3 regions of the Allobosea sp. FW305-C-101 genome follow, and region 1 is predicted to be linked to each of the others. Evidence: riboswitches for the same ligand, from Rfam matches in the RefSeq annotation. Region 1 holds a riboswitch; each other region holds the start of a gene.
The links. Region 1 has a riboswitch for thiamine pyrophosphate ahead of AC3WMA_RS07295 (LuxE/PaaK family acyltransferase). Riboswitches for the same ligand answer to the same signal wherever they lie in the genome.

Region 1 (4,787 bases):
GCCGGCGCTTCAGCGAGACCGGCAGCAGGACGTTGTCGAGCGCGCTCAGCCAGCCGAGCAGCGTCGGCGCCTGGAAGACGAAGCCGGCGCGCGGGCTTGGGCCGGCCAGCGCCGCGCCGCCGATGTGGATCGCGCCCTCGCTTGGCATCAGCAGGCCGGCGGCGAGCTTAAGCAAGGTGGTCTTGCCGCAGCCGCTGCGGCCGAGCAGGCAATGAATCTCGCCGCGCGGGATCGACCAGTCGACCGCATCGACCACGGCCGGGCCGGCCGCTTCGTAGCGATAGCTGGCCCGCTCGATCGTGACGAAGCCGGGCTTGTGCGGTTCAGTCGACATAGGGCGCGAACCCCTCTGCGGCGGCTTCCGCTGATTGCTCGATCTCCGTGAAAGTGACGAGGTCGAGCAGGCTGAAGCGCCCGTCATGATGCCAGCCGGCCTCCGGCGCGGTCATGCGGCCAAGCGGCGCGATGCGGCTGACGCCGACCGAGCCGAGCTTCTCGGAAAGCCGGAACAGCCGCTCGGGCGATGCGGCGATGCCGGCCGTCTGCAGGAAACTGCGATAGGGCGCGACGAGCGCGGGGACATCGTCGAGGCTTTCGACCGAGACCAGCTTGAGCGTGCGGTTCAGCCCAGTCGGGCTCAGGGCTTCCGGCGCCTCGACATGGACGACGCTCCAGGGATCGGATGGCTCGCCGAGAAGCTCGGCGGCTCCATCCATCGCGCGCGTCTCCTGCGCACCGCGCCAAGCCGCGATCGAAGCGGCTTCGCCTTGCGAGAGAACTCGGCGCGGATGGCGGGAGGCGAGGGCGGCCAGTTCCTGCGCGACGTAACGGGCGAACTCGGCTGGTTCGACGCGACCGCCGCGCTCGACGAACAGCATCTGCGGCGAGTAGCAGCCCTGCTGCTCATAGCGCACGACATCAAGGGCCGCGAGCCGGGCCAGGGCAGGGGCCTTACGCGAATCGAGCGCTTCGCGCGCGATCACGCCGAAGCCGATCTTGTGGCCATGCGGCAGGAAGCGGGTGGTGATCGGCAGCTTGGCGCGCAGCGCCGTCAGCGTCTCGTTGCCGCCATAGGCCATGACGGTGTCGGCCGCATGCAGGAAGATCGGTTCGGCCGCCGCTTCGCCGCCCTTCCACCAGGTGATGGCGAGGCATTCGCCGATCTCGGGGTCGATCTCGGCGAGAAGGCTCGCGAACCAGCCCGCCGTCAGCGGCTCAACCGAGGCGAGCTTGCCGATATTGCCCGCCTTGACCAGCAGGCCGCAGATCAGGCTCCAGAGCGAGAGCGCCGGCACATTACCCGCCCAGACATGCAGCAGCAGCTCCGGGCCATGGGCGCGCAGATAACCGCCCTTGGGCGTCGGCTGGAAACCGTCGAGCAGGCCGGGATTGGCGAAGTCCTCGGCCAGGAAACGCAGGAGCTGCGGGCGCCGGAAGGTCTTGAGATAGCCGGTGAGGCCGAGCCGGACCGTCTCACGATCATAGCCGGTGACGATCGGCAGCAGGTGCTCGGCCTTGCGCCGCAGCGGGTGGCTGCGGTCGAGCAGGCGCGCGATGGCGGCATCGATCGCGGTGACGATGCGCGCCGTCTCCATCCGCTTCAGCTTGGCGCGGGCGTTGTCGCGCACATGCGTGCAGAGCGCTGCGGCCTGCGCCTCGTCGAGCTCCGGCAGCGCGATGGTGGCGCTCTCGCCCCAGGCGCTGTGACTGACCTCGCGCCAGCGCAACGCCTCGCGGTTCAGGCCCGGCAGATGGCCCGCATGCTCGATCACGGCGATCAGCCTCGCGCCGCTGCGAGGAATTCGGCGACCGCGACCGAACAGCCCTTCGAGGCCTCGCCATCGACCCGGCCGAGCAGCTTGAAACCACCCGGCACGATCTCGCCGGCATCCTCGGTCAGGATCGCCGCGACGCAGTTGAAATGGGCGAGGTCGTGATGGACGATCACGCCGCGCTGGCTATCGGGCAGGTCCGCGCCGATCAGCGGATCGACGACGCGGCTGCGGATCCAGTGCGGCCCGGATTTCACCGACGGGCAGACGGCATTGCCGTCGTCATAGAGCTGCGAGCTGAGCTCGGTCATCCCGTACATGTTGATGCAGGCCGAACGCGGCACGCCGAAGGCGGCGCTGAGCCCGTCATAGAACTCGTCCGGCCCCAGTTCGCGCGACTGGCCCTTGAAGCCGCCGGTATCGAGAATGCGGCTGCCTTCCGGCAGGGCGAAGCGCCGGTTGCTCGCTGCGAGCGCGTCCAGCACGGGCACGAAGGAATAGCTCGCGCCGAGCAGTGCATAGGGCTCGCCGCTGGCTTCGGCTTGCGCGAGCGTTGCCAGCAAGCGGCCGAGATCGAGACCGGCGGCATTGATGAAGGTCTCTGAATCCGCCGTGCCGCATTCGCGCTTGGCGAGCGAGAGATAGGTGGCGAGCGAGGAGTTCGGCAGCTCCGTCTCGTTCGGGAAGAGGATGCCCATGCGGATGCGCTCGCGCCCACGCATGAAGCGCGCCCGGAAATTCACCAGCATCGAGCGCTTCCAGACGTCGAGCGTCGGGTGGTAGCTGCGGCCGCGGATGCCTTGCGTCGTGCCGCTGGTCATGAAGACGCGTTCGGCTTGCTCCGGCGGGCTGCAGCTCAGCGTCAGGTCCTTGAAGGCGGTGATCGGCACGGCCGGGATGTCGCGCCAGCGCTTCACCGAGAGCGGCGTGCGGCCGCGCTGCAGGCAGAAGCGCTTATAGGGCTCGTTGTTGCGAAACTGATAGGCGAAGACCTTGAGTGCCATCGCCTCGAACGCGGCTTCCGACGCGTCGGGAAGCGCGATGAACGCCGATAGCGCCGCGATGATCTCGGCTTGCGTCACTTCAACCCACTCCGTTCGGACGCGCGGCCAAGCCGAAGCGTCGATCGCTGGAGGATCACGAGCGCAAGCTGGAATCAGGGCCTGTGACGGCCGCATGTCCCGCATCCCTACGCCGGTATGATCCGGATCAGGTTCGGAGGGTCACCGCGTTGCCGGGCTCGAAAGCCCAGCCGGCGGAATCTCAGCCTCCTAGCGAGGCCCCCCTGGGAACGGATGCAGATGACGAGCGGTGGGCCCTGCTGTCAAGCAGTATAGGAAAAGGCGCCGTGAACTGCGGCCACGGCAATCTCGGTGGCGGACTGTGGCGAAGCTGCTCGGCATGACTATGACAGTGCCGTCATTGGCTTCGAGACGGCTCAGACCGGTGCGCCACTGACAACGGCAGCGTTTGTGCGTCCGCAACATTCCCTGTTGCGCTGCATCTGACGAAGATAGCGGGTTCAGGCGTTTACCATTGATTCACCAACGCATATCGGCGTCATCAGCTTTCCGGTAATGCTGGGCGTGTGGTGGTCAATGTTCGATTGAAGCACATCTAGATCGACCTTAATTCAAGAGGATGCGCCAATGACCAGATGCGATAGCCATTCTCGTTCACATTGGGCGATGCGACCTCCTATCGACGATGGCCCGCCCAAATGGAGCTCGCCCTATATCAGCGTGCCGCTGGGCATAATCGGCGCCCTCGTGCTGACCTTGGCTGCAGTCGCCCTGGGCCTCGCCGATGTCGCCAATCGCGCCGCGAGGTCGATGAGAAGCTCCACGCGTTGACGATGGAGCCCTGACGTTGTCGAGGCCGGGAACTGCTATGCTCCCGAGAGTATTGCAGCCCTGTGTCGACGCATCCGGCGTGAGCTATCCGCCGAGATCGCCCGCGATGCGCAGCAGGTATTGTCCGTAGTCGCTCTTCGCGAGCCTCTCGCCCAGCAGCGTCAACTGCGCAGCCGAAATCCAGCCTCGCCGCGTGGCGATTTCCTCGGGACAGGCGATGCGCAGCCCCTGGCGGCTTTCCAGCGTGCGGACGAACTCGCCCGCTTCCAGAAGGCTGTCGGGCGTGCCGGTATCGAGCCAGGCGAAGCCGCGTCCCATGCACTCGACCGAGAGCGCGCCCCGCTCCAGATAGGTCCGGTTGACATCGGTGATCTCGAGCTCGCCGCGCGGCGACGGCTTGAGGCTTCGGGCGATCTCGACCACTTCGGCGTCGTAGAAATAGAGGCCCGTCACGGCCCAGCTCGATTTCGGCGCCTTCGGCTTCTCTTCGATCGAGATCGCCTTGCCGGCTTTGTCGAACTGGACCACGCCGTAACGCTCGGGGTCGCGGACATGATAGGCGAAGACGGTCGCGCCGCTCGCGCGGGCCGTCGCGCGTGCCATCATCTCCGGCAGGCTGTGGCCGTAATAGAGATTGTCGCCGAGGATCAGGGCTGATGGTTCGCCGGCAACGAAATCGGCGCCGATCAGATAGGCCTGCGCCAGCCCGCCGGGATGGGGCTGCTCGGCATAGGTCAGGCTCATGCCCCAGTCGGAACCGTCGCCGAGCAGGCGCTTGAAGTTCGGCAGGTCATGCGGCGTCGAGATGATCAGCACCTCACGGATGCCGGCCAGCATCAGCGTCGAGAGCGGGTAGTAGATCATCGGCTTGTCGTAGACGGGCAGGAGCTGCTTCGACATCGCCAGCGTCATCGGATGCAGCCGCGTGCCGGAGCCGCCGGCCAGGATGATGCCCTTCATCGTTGCTGCTCCTTGCCTTGATCCCCAAGCAGCCGCGCGACGCAGGCACTGAGCGAGCCCTGCCAATCCGGCAGCCTCACGCCATGAGCCTGTGAAAGCTTGCTGCAATCGAGCCTGGAATTCGCGGGCCGCCGGGCCGGCGTCGGGTAATCGGCTGTGGCGATGCGCTTGACCCGGATTGGCTTGCCGCCCTGCCGCTCGC
Region 2 (4,787 bases), on a different contig from region 1:
GACGCGCACGATGTCGCGCCGGAGCGCGAAAAGCGGCTCCAACACCGCCATTTCCGTGGCATTGCCGCGCACCAGCACGTCGAACAGCGCCAGCACGTCGCCGACCAGCCGCAAACGCAAGGGCGACAACTCGACGAAGACCGGATCGAGCACCAGCGGGATGTGGCGCTCCCGCGCGAGCGCGACGAGCTTGGGAATGGCACGCTCGCCTTCGAGGCTGAGCGTGCCGAGATTGATCAGGATCGCGCCTGCTCCCGCCGCAACGGCCTCGACCTCGTCGGGATGAACAGCCATCGAGGGCACGGCCCCAACGGCCAGCAGCATGTTGGCCGTGACGTTCTGCGCCACCGTATTGGTCAGGCAGTGGACGCGCGGGCGGCGTCTGGCCACCCGCGCGAGGATCGATGCGACGCTTTCCGCGTCAAGCTTCTCGTTGAAACCGCTCATTCAGCAGCAGGTAGATAGATGCTCCCGCCCTTGTCGAGGAATTCCTTCGATTTTGCGGCCATTCCCTCCGCCGCCATGGCTTCAAGGCTGGCACGCTCGTTGTCGCTCATCGCCAGAACCTCGGCGCGCAGATCCTGCGTGATCTTCATCGAGCAGAATTTCGGCCCGCACATCGAGCAGAAATGCGCGACCTTGTGGGCGTCCTTCGGCAGGGTCTCGTCATGGAACTCCCGCGCCGTATCGGGATCGAGCGCCAGGTTGAACTGGTCCTCCCAGCGGAAGTCGAAACGGGCGCGCGAGAGCGCATCGTCACGGATCTTCGCGGCCGGATGGCCCTTGGCGAGATCGGCGGCGTGGGCGGCGATGCGGTAGGTGATGACGCCGGTCTTGACGTCGTCGCGGTTGGGGAGGCCCAGGTGCTCCTTCGGCGTGACGTAGCAGAGCATGGCGCAGCCATACCAGCCGATCATCGCGGCCCCGATGCCGGAGGTGATGTGGTCATAGCCCGGCGCGATGTCGGTGGTCAGCGGTCCGAGCGTATAGAAGGGCGCCTCGCCGCATTCATGCAATTGCTTGTCCATGTTCTCCTTGATCTTGTGCATCGGCACATGGCCGGGGCCCTCGATCATGACCTGACAGCCTTTTTCCCAGGCGATGTTGGTGAGTTCCCCCAGCGTCTCCAGCTCGGCGAACTGGGCCCGGTCATTGGCGTCGGCGATCGAGCCCGGGCGCAGGCCGTCGCCCAGCGAGAACGAGACGTCGTAGCGGCGCATGATCTCGCAGATCTCGTCGAAGCGCTCGTAGAGGAAGCTCTCGCGGTGATGCGCAAGGCACCAGCGCGCCATGATCGAGCCGCCACGCGAGACGATGCCGGTGACGCGCGATGCCGTCAGCGGAACATAGGGCAGCCTCACGCCGGCATGGATGGTGAAATAGTCGACGCCCTGCTCGGCCTGCTCGATCAGCGTGTCCTTGAACACCTCCCAGTCGAGCTTGATCGGATCGCCGCCGACCTTCTCCAGCGCCTGATAGATCGGCACGGTGCCGATCGGCACGGGCGAATTTCTGAGGATCCAGGAGCGGATATTGTGGATGTTGCGGCCGGTGGAGAGGTCCATCACCGTGTCGGCGCCCCAGCGGATCGCCCAGACCAGCTTCTCGACCTCCTCGGCAGCGCCGGAGGTGACGGCCGAATTGCCGATATTGGCGTTGATCTTGACCAGGAAATTGCGGCCGATCGCCATCGGCTCCAGCTCGGGATGGTTGATATTGGCGGGGATGATGGCGCGGCCGCGCGCGATCTCGTCGCGGACGAATTCCGGCGTGACGAATTCCGGCACGCTCGCCCCGAAGCTCTCGCCATCGGCATGGCGCTCCCGCGCCCCTTCCAGCATGGCGGCACGGCCGAGATTCTCGCGATGCGCGACATAGATCATCTCGGGCGTGACGATGCCGGCCCTGGCGAACTCGTACTGCGTCGTCAGCTGGCCGGGCTTGGCTTGCAGGATCGGGCGCTGCGCCGGGCAGGCGGGCACGAGCTGCTCGGCCGAGATGTTGCCGTTATCGGCTGCGGTAACGGCGCGCCCCACGACCTGCTCGAAGCCGCGCGCGTCGAGCCAGGCGCGGCGCGGCTGGATAAGGCCGGCATTGAGATCGATCTTCGCATCGGTCTCGGTGAAGGGGCCGGAGGGGTCGTAGAGGCGCACCGGCGGCTCGGCATCGGTCGTCAGCACGACCTCGCGGAAGGGCACGCGCATCTCGGGATGCTCGGGCGCCGCGACATAGATCTTGCGCGAGCCGATGATCGGCCCCGTCGTCACGCTCTGCGGCGCAGTCTTGATAGTGTTCTTCTGAGGTTTGGTGTGGGCATTCATGGGGGATCTCCTCCTTGGTACAGGTCAGGAGATCCGGCGTCGAAGCGGTTCAAGCGCTGTGATGCGGGTGCAGGCCAAGGCTGCACCGCGTTCCAGTCCCTCCGCCGGTATGACCCGGATCAGGTTCGATGGGTTCAGCTTCGAAAGCCGTCTCAGCCCTTGCGGGCACCCCTCGGAACGCAGACGAGGTTAGGCGCAGCGCCGCCGCTTGGCAACGGGCTGTGCAAATAAGCGATCGGGTCGTGAAGAAGGCTCTGGCTTCCTCGAAACCGCGACGTCATCCCGGGCTTGCCCCGGGATCCATCGTAGAACGCAGCGCCTTATGATGGATCCCGGATCGGCGCTGCTCCGCAGCTTGTCCGGGATGACGCGGCGGCTCCGTTGGAAATCAGCAACCTCAGGCGGTGCGGTCGACCAGCGTGCCCTGTCCGGCCGGCAGCGCGGCTTGCGTCTGCTCGACGCTCTGCTGAAGCATGGCGACGAGACCCTGCTCGGCCTGCGCATTCTGCTTGAGCATCTCGACAGACAGCGCCTGCTGCGTCGAGGCGGCCTGCATCGTGACGATGCTGGTGGCGAGGGAGATGGCGTCGCTCATGGCGGGCACGCTATCCCGGCAACCCTACCAAATCCTCAACCCGGTCGTTCGAGGTGCGATGATCGAGGGCACCGGCTTCGGCATCGGCGGATCGCGCTCGGGCCGGACCTGCGCCCTCTCCCCGCCGCTGCCGCGCTTCTCGTCGCGAGGTGCGAGGGTGTCGGGCGCCGGAGGACGAGCGGCTTCGCTGGATCGTGGAGCCGGCGGAACGCCGGGAGCCCGCTGCGTGGGCGGAGGCGGGCTGGTCTGCGCCTGCACCGAGGCTGCGATGGGTATGCCCGCAACGAGCACTCCCGCGAGAACCAGAACAAATTTCCTCATGGCGGCATCTTCCTTCGGTCATCCTCCGGAAACGAAACAGGCGCAGGGAACGGGTGTTCCCTGCGCCTGCCGAAGAGTGGGGCTGCCTGAAAAGCGGCCCGACCCGATCGTTACTGGTTCTGGCCGCTGAGCAGCGGGGTGATGCGCCGGAGCGTGACGCGCCGGTTCTCGCGCGCGGCCTCCTGCGTGTTCACCTTCAGGTACTGCTCGCCATAGCCCTGGGTCGTCAGGTTCTCCGGCGGGATCTGGAAGTCGCGCGTCAGAATCTCCGCGACCGACTGCGCGCGGCGATCGGAGAGCGAGAGATTGTCGACATCGGCGCCGACGGCGTCGGTGTGCCCCTCGACGAGGAAGACCTCGTTGGGCGAGCGCTGCAAGGCGCGCTTCACTGAATCCGCGATCACCGCCAGACGGCGACCCTGATCGCCTCCGACCTGCCACGAGCCGGAGTCGAAATTGATCGTGTCGATGTCGACGCTGCGCATGCGGGCACGCAGGTCCGGCGAGTAGCGGACCTCGTCCAGCGTGTAGCGGCGCGGGATCGCGGCGATCGGCGGCGCGGTGATCGTCTCGTAGATCAAGTCCTCGTCGGCCTGGTCCGCATCGACGATATAGCGCTCGCGCGGGATCGGCAGCGGCGGCGGCGGCAGCACGACGACATCGTCGGCAAAGCGCCCCGGACGATCCCGCAGCGTGTTGTCGATGATGATCACCTCGCGGTTGTCGCGGTCGATGCGGGTGCGGCGGATCAGCCGGCCCTCCTCGTCCGTGACGGTGACGATGCGCGTGCCGTCCGGCCGCTCGAAGATCGTGCGATTCTCGCCATCGCGGCGCTCGGAGCGGCCCTGCCAGCCGAGATCGCGGAAGCGCTGATCCTCGTCGCGGCGGATGATGGCGCGGCCGTCATCGTCGCGGATGATGGTGCGGCCGGGCTCGCGGATGATGGTGACGTCGCCCTCGCGCCGTTCCTCGCGGCGGCTGCGGATATCCTCGAAGCGCTGCGCCCCTTGCGTCGCCATGATGCCGCCGAGGACACCGGCGCCGAGGCCGATCGCGCCGGCCACGCCCGGCGAGATGCCGCCGCGGCGGCCCTCACGCTGGGGCGGCTGGCCGGGAGGCCCGGCCGGCGGCTGCCCCGGAGCGGCTCCGGACTGGGGAGGAACCGGCGCGGCCGTGCCGGGCGCTCCGCCGGAGGGCATGCCGGGAGCTGGGCGGCCGGGCTGGCCGGGCGCTGCGCCGGCGGGCGGCGTCGGCGTCGGAGCTGTTGCGCCGGGCTGGGCCGGAGCGGGAGCGCCGGGCGCACCGGCCGGAGGCGTTCCGGGAGCGGGCTGCGCAGGCTGGGCCGGGGCAGTGCCCGCGGGCGGAGGCGGAGTCGGAGCGGCCGTTCCGGGCTGTGCGGGAGCGCCGGGCTGCGGGGTCGCAGCCGGCGGGCGCGGCTGGGATGGCTGCGCCGAAGGCGGAACAGCAGGACCGCCGCGCGGAACGGCGGAGGGCGGAGCGCCAGCGCCAGGCTGAGCGGGAGCTCCTGGCTGGGACGGAGCGGCGGGCGC
Region 3 (4,787 bases), 1.0 Mb from region 1:
CGCCCTTCGCGGGTCGGGCGCAGCCTTCCGTGATGCAATTCGAAGAGCTGCAGCCCGGCGGCCTGTTGCAGGTCGGCGAGCTTGCGGCTGATCGAGGGCTGGGTCGTGTTGAGCGCGATCGCGGCCTTGGTCGTCGTGCCGGTTTCCATCACCGTCTTGAAGACCTGGATCTGCTGGAAATTCAACGGCCTGCCCATGACGGTCCTCTCAGTGTCGACGGCGCCTGCTGTATATCATTTCTGCATACGGATGTTCTAAGAAAGAATTTTTTTTCATCCCCTTGAGGAATTAGCTTCGCGGCCTGTTCCTCACCGTTTTCGGATGACGGAACCGCTGCGGGCAGCTCCGCCCGGATCTCGAAAGCACAAGTGGCGGCGATGCACAGCCTGGTTCAACCGATCGCGCGAAGCTGCCCGACCCACCGGGTCGGGGGCGGCCCCGGCCATCACTTCTTCGGCTATTACGACAAGACCAACTGGGGCGCCGGCGATCGTCTGCTGCTCGGCCATCGTGTCGCGGCGCGCGACTTCGAGCTGATGCCGGACAGCGCCGCCGAAGTCGGCCATTTCGACCTGGCCGGTGACGGCGCCTTCCACCCGTGCGGGCGGACGACCGCCTGGAACTGGCAGATGGGCGCCCAGCTGCAATGGCTCGATGCGGCCCGCAGCGAACGGCTGATCTACAATGTCCGCACCCGTCACGGCAGGGGGCTCTATCCCGGCTTCGGCTCGGTCATCTTCGATCTCGCCAGCGGCAGCTCGCGGGACCTCGACACGCCGATCTATGTGGCGGCTCCCAATGGCCGTTACGCGCTGACCGTCGATTACGAGCGGCTCTACGTCACCCACCGCACCATCGGCTATGTCGGGCTTGCCGGCCGCCGCACCGACCTGCCGCTCTGCCCGGCCGATGACGGCATCCACCGGCTCGACATCGAGACCGGCGAGACCCGGCTGCTCGTCAGCTATGCCGATCTCAAGGCCCTGGATCAGCGCCCGTCCATGGACAAGGCGATCCACTGGGTCAGCCATATCGAGATCAACCCGTTCTCCAGCCGCATCCTCTTCCTGCATCGCTGGACCGAGCGCGTCGAGGACGAGACCTGCTTCCTCCATCGACTGATCACGATGGACCCCGACGGCGGCAATATCCGGCTGCTGGAATGCTCGGACCACCCGCTGCCGCAATTGCAGGATGATTTCGACCCGGGCGCGGTCGGCACCTTCGATTACGAGAAGTCCGAGTACCAGATTTCCCATCCGCTCTGGCGCGACGACGGCCACATCATCGTCTGGGGGCCGCATGCCGGCTCGATCCACTACCATCTCTACGCCGATGCGGAGCCGGTCGGCGTGTCCGTCATCGGCCGGGGCGTGCTGACCGAGAACGGTCACATGACCTATTCGCCGGTCGACCAGCGCTGGCTCCTGACCGACACCTACCCCGACCCCGCCAGCAACGAGCGGATTCTGATCCTCTACGACATCGCCAGGGGCGTCCGTCACGACATCGGCAGCTTCTACACCGATCCCGCGCTGACCAAGGAGAACCGTTGCGATCTCCATCCGCGCTGGAGCCAGGACGGCCGCCGCGTCTGCATCGATTCGATGCACGAGCATGAGCGGCAGATGTACGTGATCGACGTCTCGTCGATCGTCAGTTCTTAGCGAGGGAGGATCATCGACATGAAGACGATGCTATCGACTTGCCTGGGTGCTGCCGCAACGTGCCGCTGATCGTTCAGTTCTTCATCTGGTTTTTCGTCATGCCGGAGGTCTTGCCCACGACGGTCGGCGACTGGATCAAGAGCATCACGCCGAGCACCCAGGTCTTCGTCGTCTCCGTGCTGGCGCTCGGCTTCTTCACCGGCGCGCGCATCTGCGAGCAGGTCCGCGCCGGGCTCGCCGCCCTGCCGCCCGGCCAGCTCCGGGCCGCGCAGGCACTCGGTTTCCGGCTGGTCCCGGCATTCCGCCACGTGCTGCTGCCGCAATGCTTCCGGCGCATCCTGCCGCCGCTGACCTCCGAGTTTCTGATCATCTCGAAGAATTCCGCGGTCGCTTCGACGATCGGGCTGCTCGAACTCAGCGGCCAGGCGCGGCAGCTCGTCGATTTCACCGCGCAACCCTATGAATCCTTCATCGTGGTGACGCTCGCCTATATGGCGCTGAACGTCGCCATCCTGCGCCTGATGGAAGGGGTCCAGCGGCGCATCCGGCTTCCGGGCATGATGGGGGCCTGAGATGTTGGCGCTCGACTGGGACAGTATCTTGGCCGCCAGGGGGCGTGATCGGCGCGGGTGTCTTGGTCACGCTGCAAGTCACGTTGGTCGCCATTGCCGGCGTCATCGTCGGCGGCACCGGGCTCGCGATCCTCGCCGTTTCCGGCAACAAGGCCCTGCAGCTTTTCGCCAGGGTCTATGTCGCGCTCTTCCAGGCCGTGCCGTTTGTGACAGGGCGGCGGCCTGACCGCGCAGCGAGCCCCATCGACATGGCATCGGTATTTCCGCGCGCTCACCGACTGTGGCAATTCCGTCGAAACGGGCGAAGTCACGATCATCCGTGGCCTTTCAGGCCCGGTATCCCCAGCTTGAGAAGCCACGCCAACGCACTCGCTGGACAGGTGCGGTTCATGCCGCTGCCGAAAGGCTGAGGAGATTCGCGAGCGCTGCGCAAAAGCGCTCGCGCTTCTTTTGCGAGATCGCTTTCGTGCCCAATCCAAGCGATTGGAAAATCGAAGGAAAAAGTGGCGGAGACGGAGGGATTCGAACCCTCGATACCCTTGTGGGGTATGCTCATTTAGCAAACGAGTGCCTTCAGCCTCTCGGCCACGTCTCCGGCGAGAGGCTCTATGCCCGATTGCCGAGGCGTTTGACAAGTCTCGCCGGCAATTTCCTTTGCGCAGCCTGTGCATGTGTCCAAGCCAACCCCAGAGCACTCCCGTGTGAAGGGAGTGCTCTGGGGACCCCCGCAGCAACCAGCACAGCACACAGTCGAGCCCTGCGTCGGCTTGCCTTGCTCCTCCGCTGGCCAGCCACTAGATTGAACCTGTCCGTTGGGGTGCCGAAAGGCTGAGAGGCGTGTTCCGCGCCAACCCATCGTACCTGATCCGGGTAATGCCGGCGAAGGGAACGGTCTTCGGCTCGCAGATGTCTTGCTCGTGCCCCAGGCCGCTGCCTTTCCGGGAGCAGGGAAGAGCATGACGGCGCAACGCCTTCAGTCGGGCCTGAATGTCGCGGTGGTCGGCGCCGGCGTCGTCGGTTTAGCCTGCGCGACGGAACTGCTGGCGCGCGGCGTACAGGTAACCATCCATGAGCGCGGCCCGCGCGTCGGCGCCGAGGCTTGCTCCTGGTATGCCGGGGGCATGCTCGCGCCCTGGTGCGAGGGCGAGAGTGCCGAGGAACCGGTGATCCGGCTTGGTCAGCAGGCGGCCGATTGGTGGGAGCGCTATGCCGGCGGTGTCGTGCGCAATGGCACGCTTGTTGTGGCGCCCAGTCGCGATCGTTCGGAGCTGCGTCGTTTCGGGCAGCGCACCATCCAGTTCGAGGAGATCGACGGCGAAGCCATCGCCGGGCTGGAGCCCGATCTCGCCGGGCTTTTTTCGCGCGGGCTGTTCTTCGCGGGCGAAGGGCATCTCGACCCCCGTAGAGCCATCTTTGTGCTCGCCGAGCGTCTTGTCGCGAACGGTGCCGTCATTCAATTCGACAGCGCCGCGGAGCCGGCCGATCTCGATGCCGATATCGTGCTCGATTGCCGGGGATTGGCGGCCCGCGACGTCCTGCCGGATCTACGCGGGGTCAAAGGCGAGATGCTGCTGCTGCGCAGCGACGATATCAGCCTGTCGCGGCCGGTCCGGCTGCTCCATCCGCGCATCCCGCTCTACATCGTCCCGCGCGGCGACGGGCTCTTCATGGTCGGCGCGACCATGATCGAGAGCGGCGAGCGCCGCCGCATCTCCGCCCGCGCCATGCTGGAACTGCTCGGCGCAGCTTATGCGCTGCATCCGGCCTTCGCTGAAGCCGAGGTGGTCGAGATCGGCACTGATGCCCGCCCGGCCTTTCCCGACAACCTGCCGCGGCTGACGCGTCGTGGTCGGGTGATCCATGTCAACGGGCTCTATCGCCACGGCTTCCTGCTCAGCCCCGCCATGGCGCGGATGGCAGCCGAGGCCGCGCTGAACCCGCAATCCACACCGGAGATGCTGCATGACCTTGCTGCTTAACGGCGCGCCTCAGACCGTTGCCGCGAAGACCTTGGCCGAGGCGCTGGCCGAGCTGGGCTTTGCCGGCCGCATCGTCGCGACCGCGCTGAATGGCGATTTCGTGCCGGCCCGCAAGCGCGCCGAGACGGCCTTAAGCGAGGGCGACCACATCGAGATCGTCGCACCGATGCAGGGAGGCTGAGATGGCGTCCTTCTATGGTTTCGAGCCAGAGAACCCGCTCTTTCTGGGCACCGCGCAATACCCGTCGCCCGCCATCCTGGCCGAGGCGGTGAAGCGCTCCGGCGCCGAGGTCGTCACCGTGTCGCTGCGCCGGGAATCCTCCGGTGGTGCCGGACAGGCCTTCTGGGCGTTGATCCGCGAGCTCGGCGTCAAGGTTCTGCCGAACACGGCCGGCTGCCACACCGTCAAGGAGGCCGTGACCACCGCTCAAATGGCGCGCGAGGTCTTCGGCACCGACTGGATCAAGCTCGAGGTGATCGGCGAGGACGACACGCTCCAGCCGGACGTAATCGCGCTGGTCGAGGCTGCCCGCATCCTCACTGACGACGGCTTCAAGGTGTTCCCGTAC

Region 2: it holds a riboswitch for thiamine pyrophosphate, as region 1 does, so the genes downstream of both, thiC (phosphomethylpyrimidine synthase ThiC) here and AC3WMA_RS07295 (LuxE/PaaK family acyltransferase) in region 1, are expected to answer to the same signal.
Region 3: it holds a riboswitch for thiamine pyrophosphate, as region 1 does, so the genes downstream of both, thiO (glycine oxidase ThiO) here and AC3WMA_RS07295 (LuxE/PaaK family acyltransferase) in region 1, are expected to answer to the same signal.

The regions. Positions count from the first base shown of each region.
Region 1 covers NZ_JBYSYT010000001.1:1,544,100-1,548,886, reverse strand. Annotated here, with positions in the region: gene AC3WMA_RS07305 (ABC transporter ATP-binding protein) at 1-334, opposite strand, end outside; gene AC3WMA_RS07300 (acyl-CoA reductase) at 324-1,772, opposite strand; gene AC3WMA_RS07295 (LuxE/PaaK family acyltransferase) at 1,778-2,854, opposite strand; TPP riboswitch at 2,941-3,069, opposite strand; gene rfbA (glucose-1-phosphate thymidylyltransferase RfbA) at 3,710-4,585, opposite strand; gene rfbD (dTDP-4-dehydrorhamnose reductase) at 4,582-4,787, opposite strand, start outside.
Region 2 covers NZ_JBYSYT010000004.1:290,741-295,527, forward strand. Annotated here, with positions in the region: gene AC3WMA_RS18895 (hydroxyethylthiazole kinase) at 1-447, opposite strand, end outside; gene thiC (phosphomethylpyrimidine synthase ThiC) at 444-2,321, opposite strand; TPP riboswitch at 2,400-2,504, opposite strand; gene AC3WMA_RS18905 (hypothetical protein) at 2,719-2,916, opposite strand; gene AC3WMA_RS18910 (OmpA family protein) at 3,348-4,787, opposite strand, start outside.
Region 3 covers NZ_JBYSYT010000001.1:539,552-544,338, reverse strand. Annotated here, with positions in the region: gene AC3WMA_RS02570 (LysR substrate-binding domain-containing protein) at 1-197, opposite strand, end outside; gene AC3WMA_RS02565 (hypothetical protein) at 378-1,667, shown strand; gene AC3WMA_RS02560 (amino acid ABC transporter permease) at 1,727-2,239, shown strand; gene AC3WMA_RS02555 (hypothetical protein) at 2,302-2,649, shown strand; tRNA gene AC3WMA_RS02550 (tRNA-Ser) at 2,744-2,834, opposite strand; TPP riboswitch at 3,043-3,144, shown strand; gene thiO (glycine oxidase ThiO) at 3,223-4,218, shown strand; gene thiS (sulfur carrier protein ThiS) at 4,202-4,399, shown strand; gene AC3WMA_RS02535 (thiazole synthase) at 4,401-4,787, shown strand, end outside.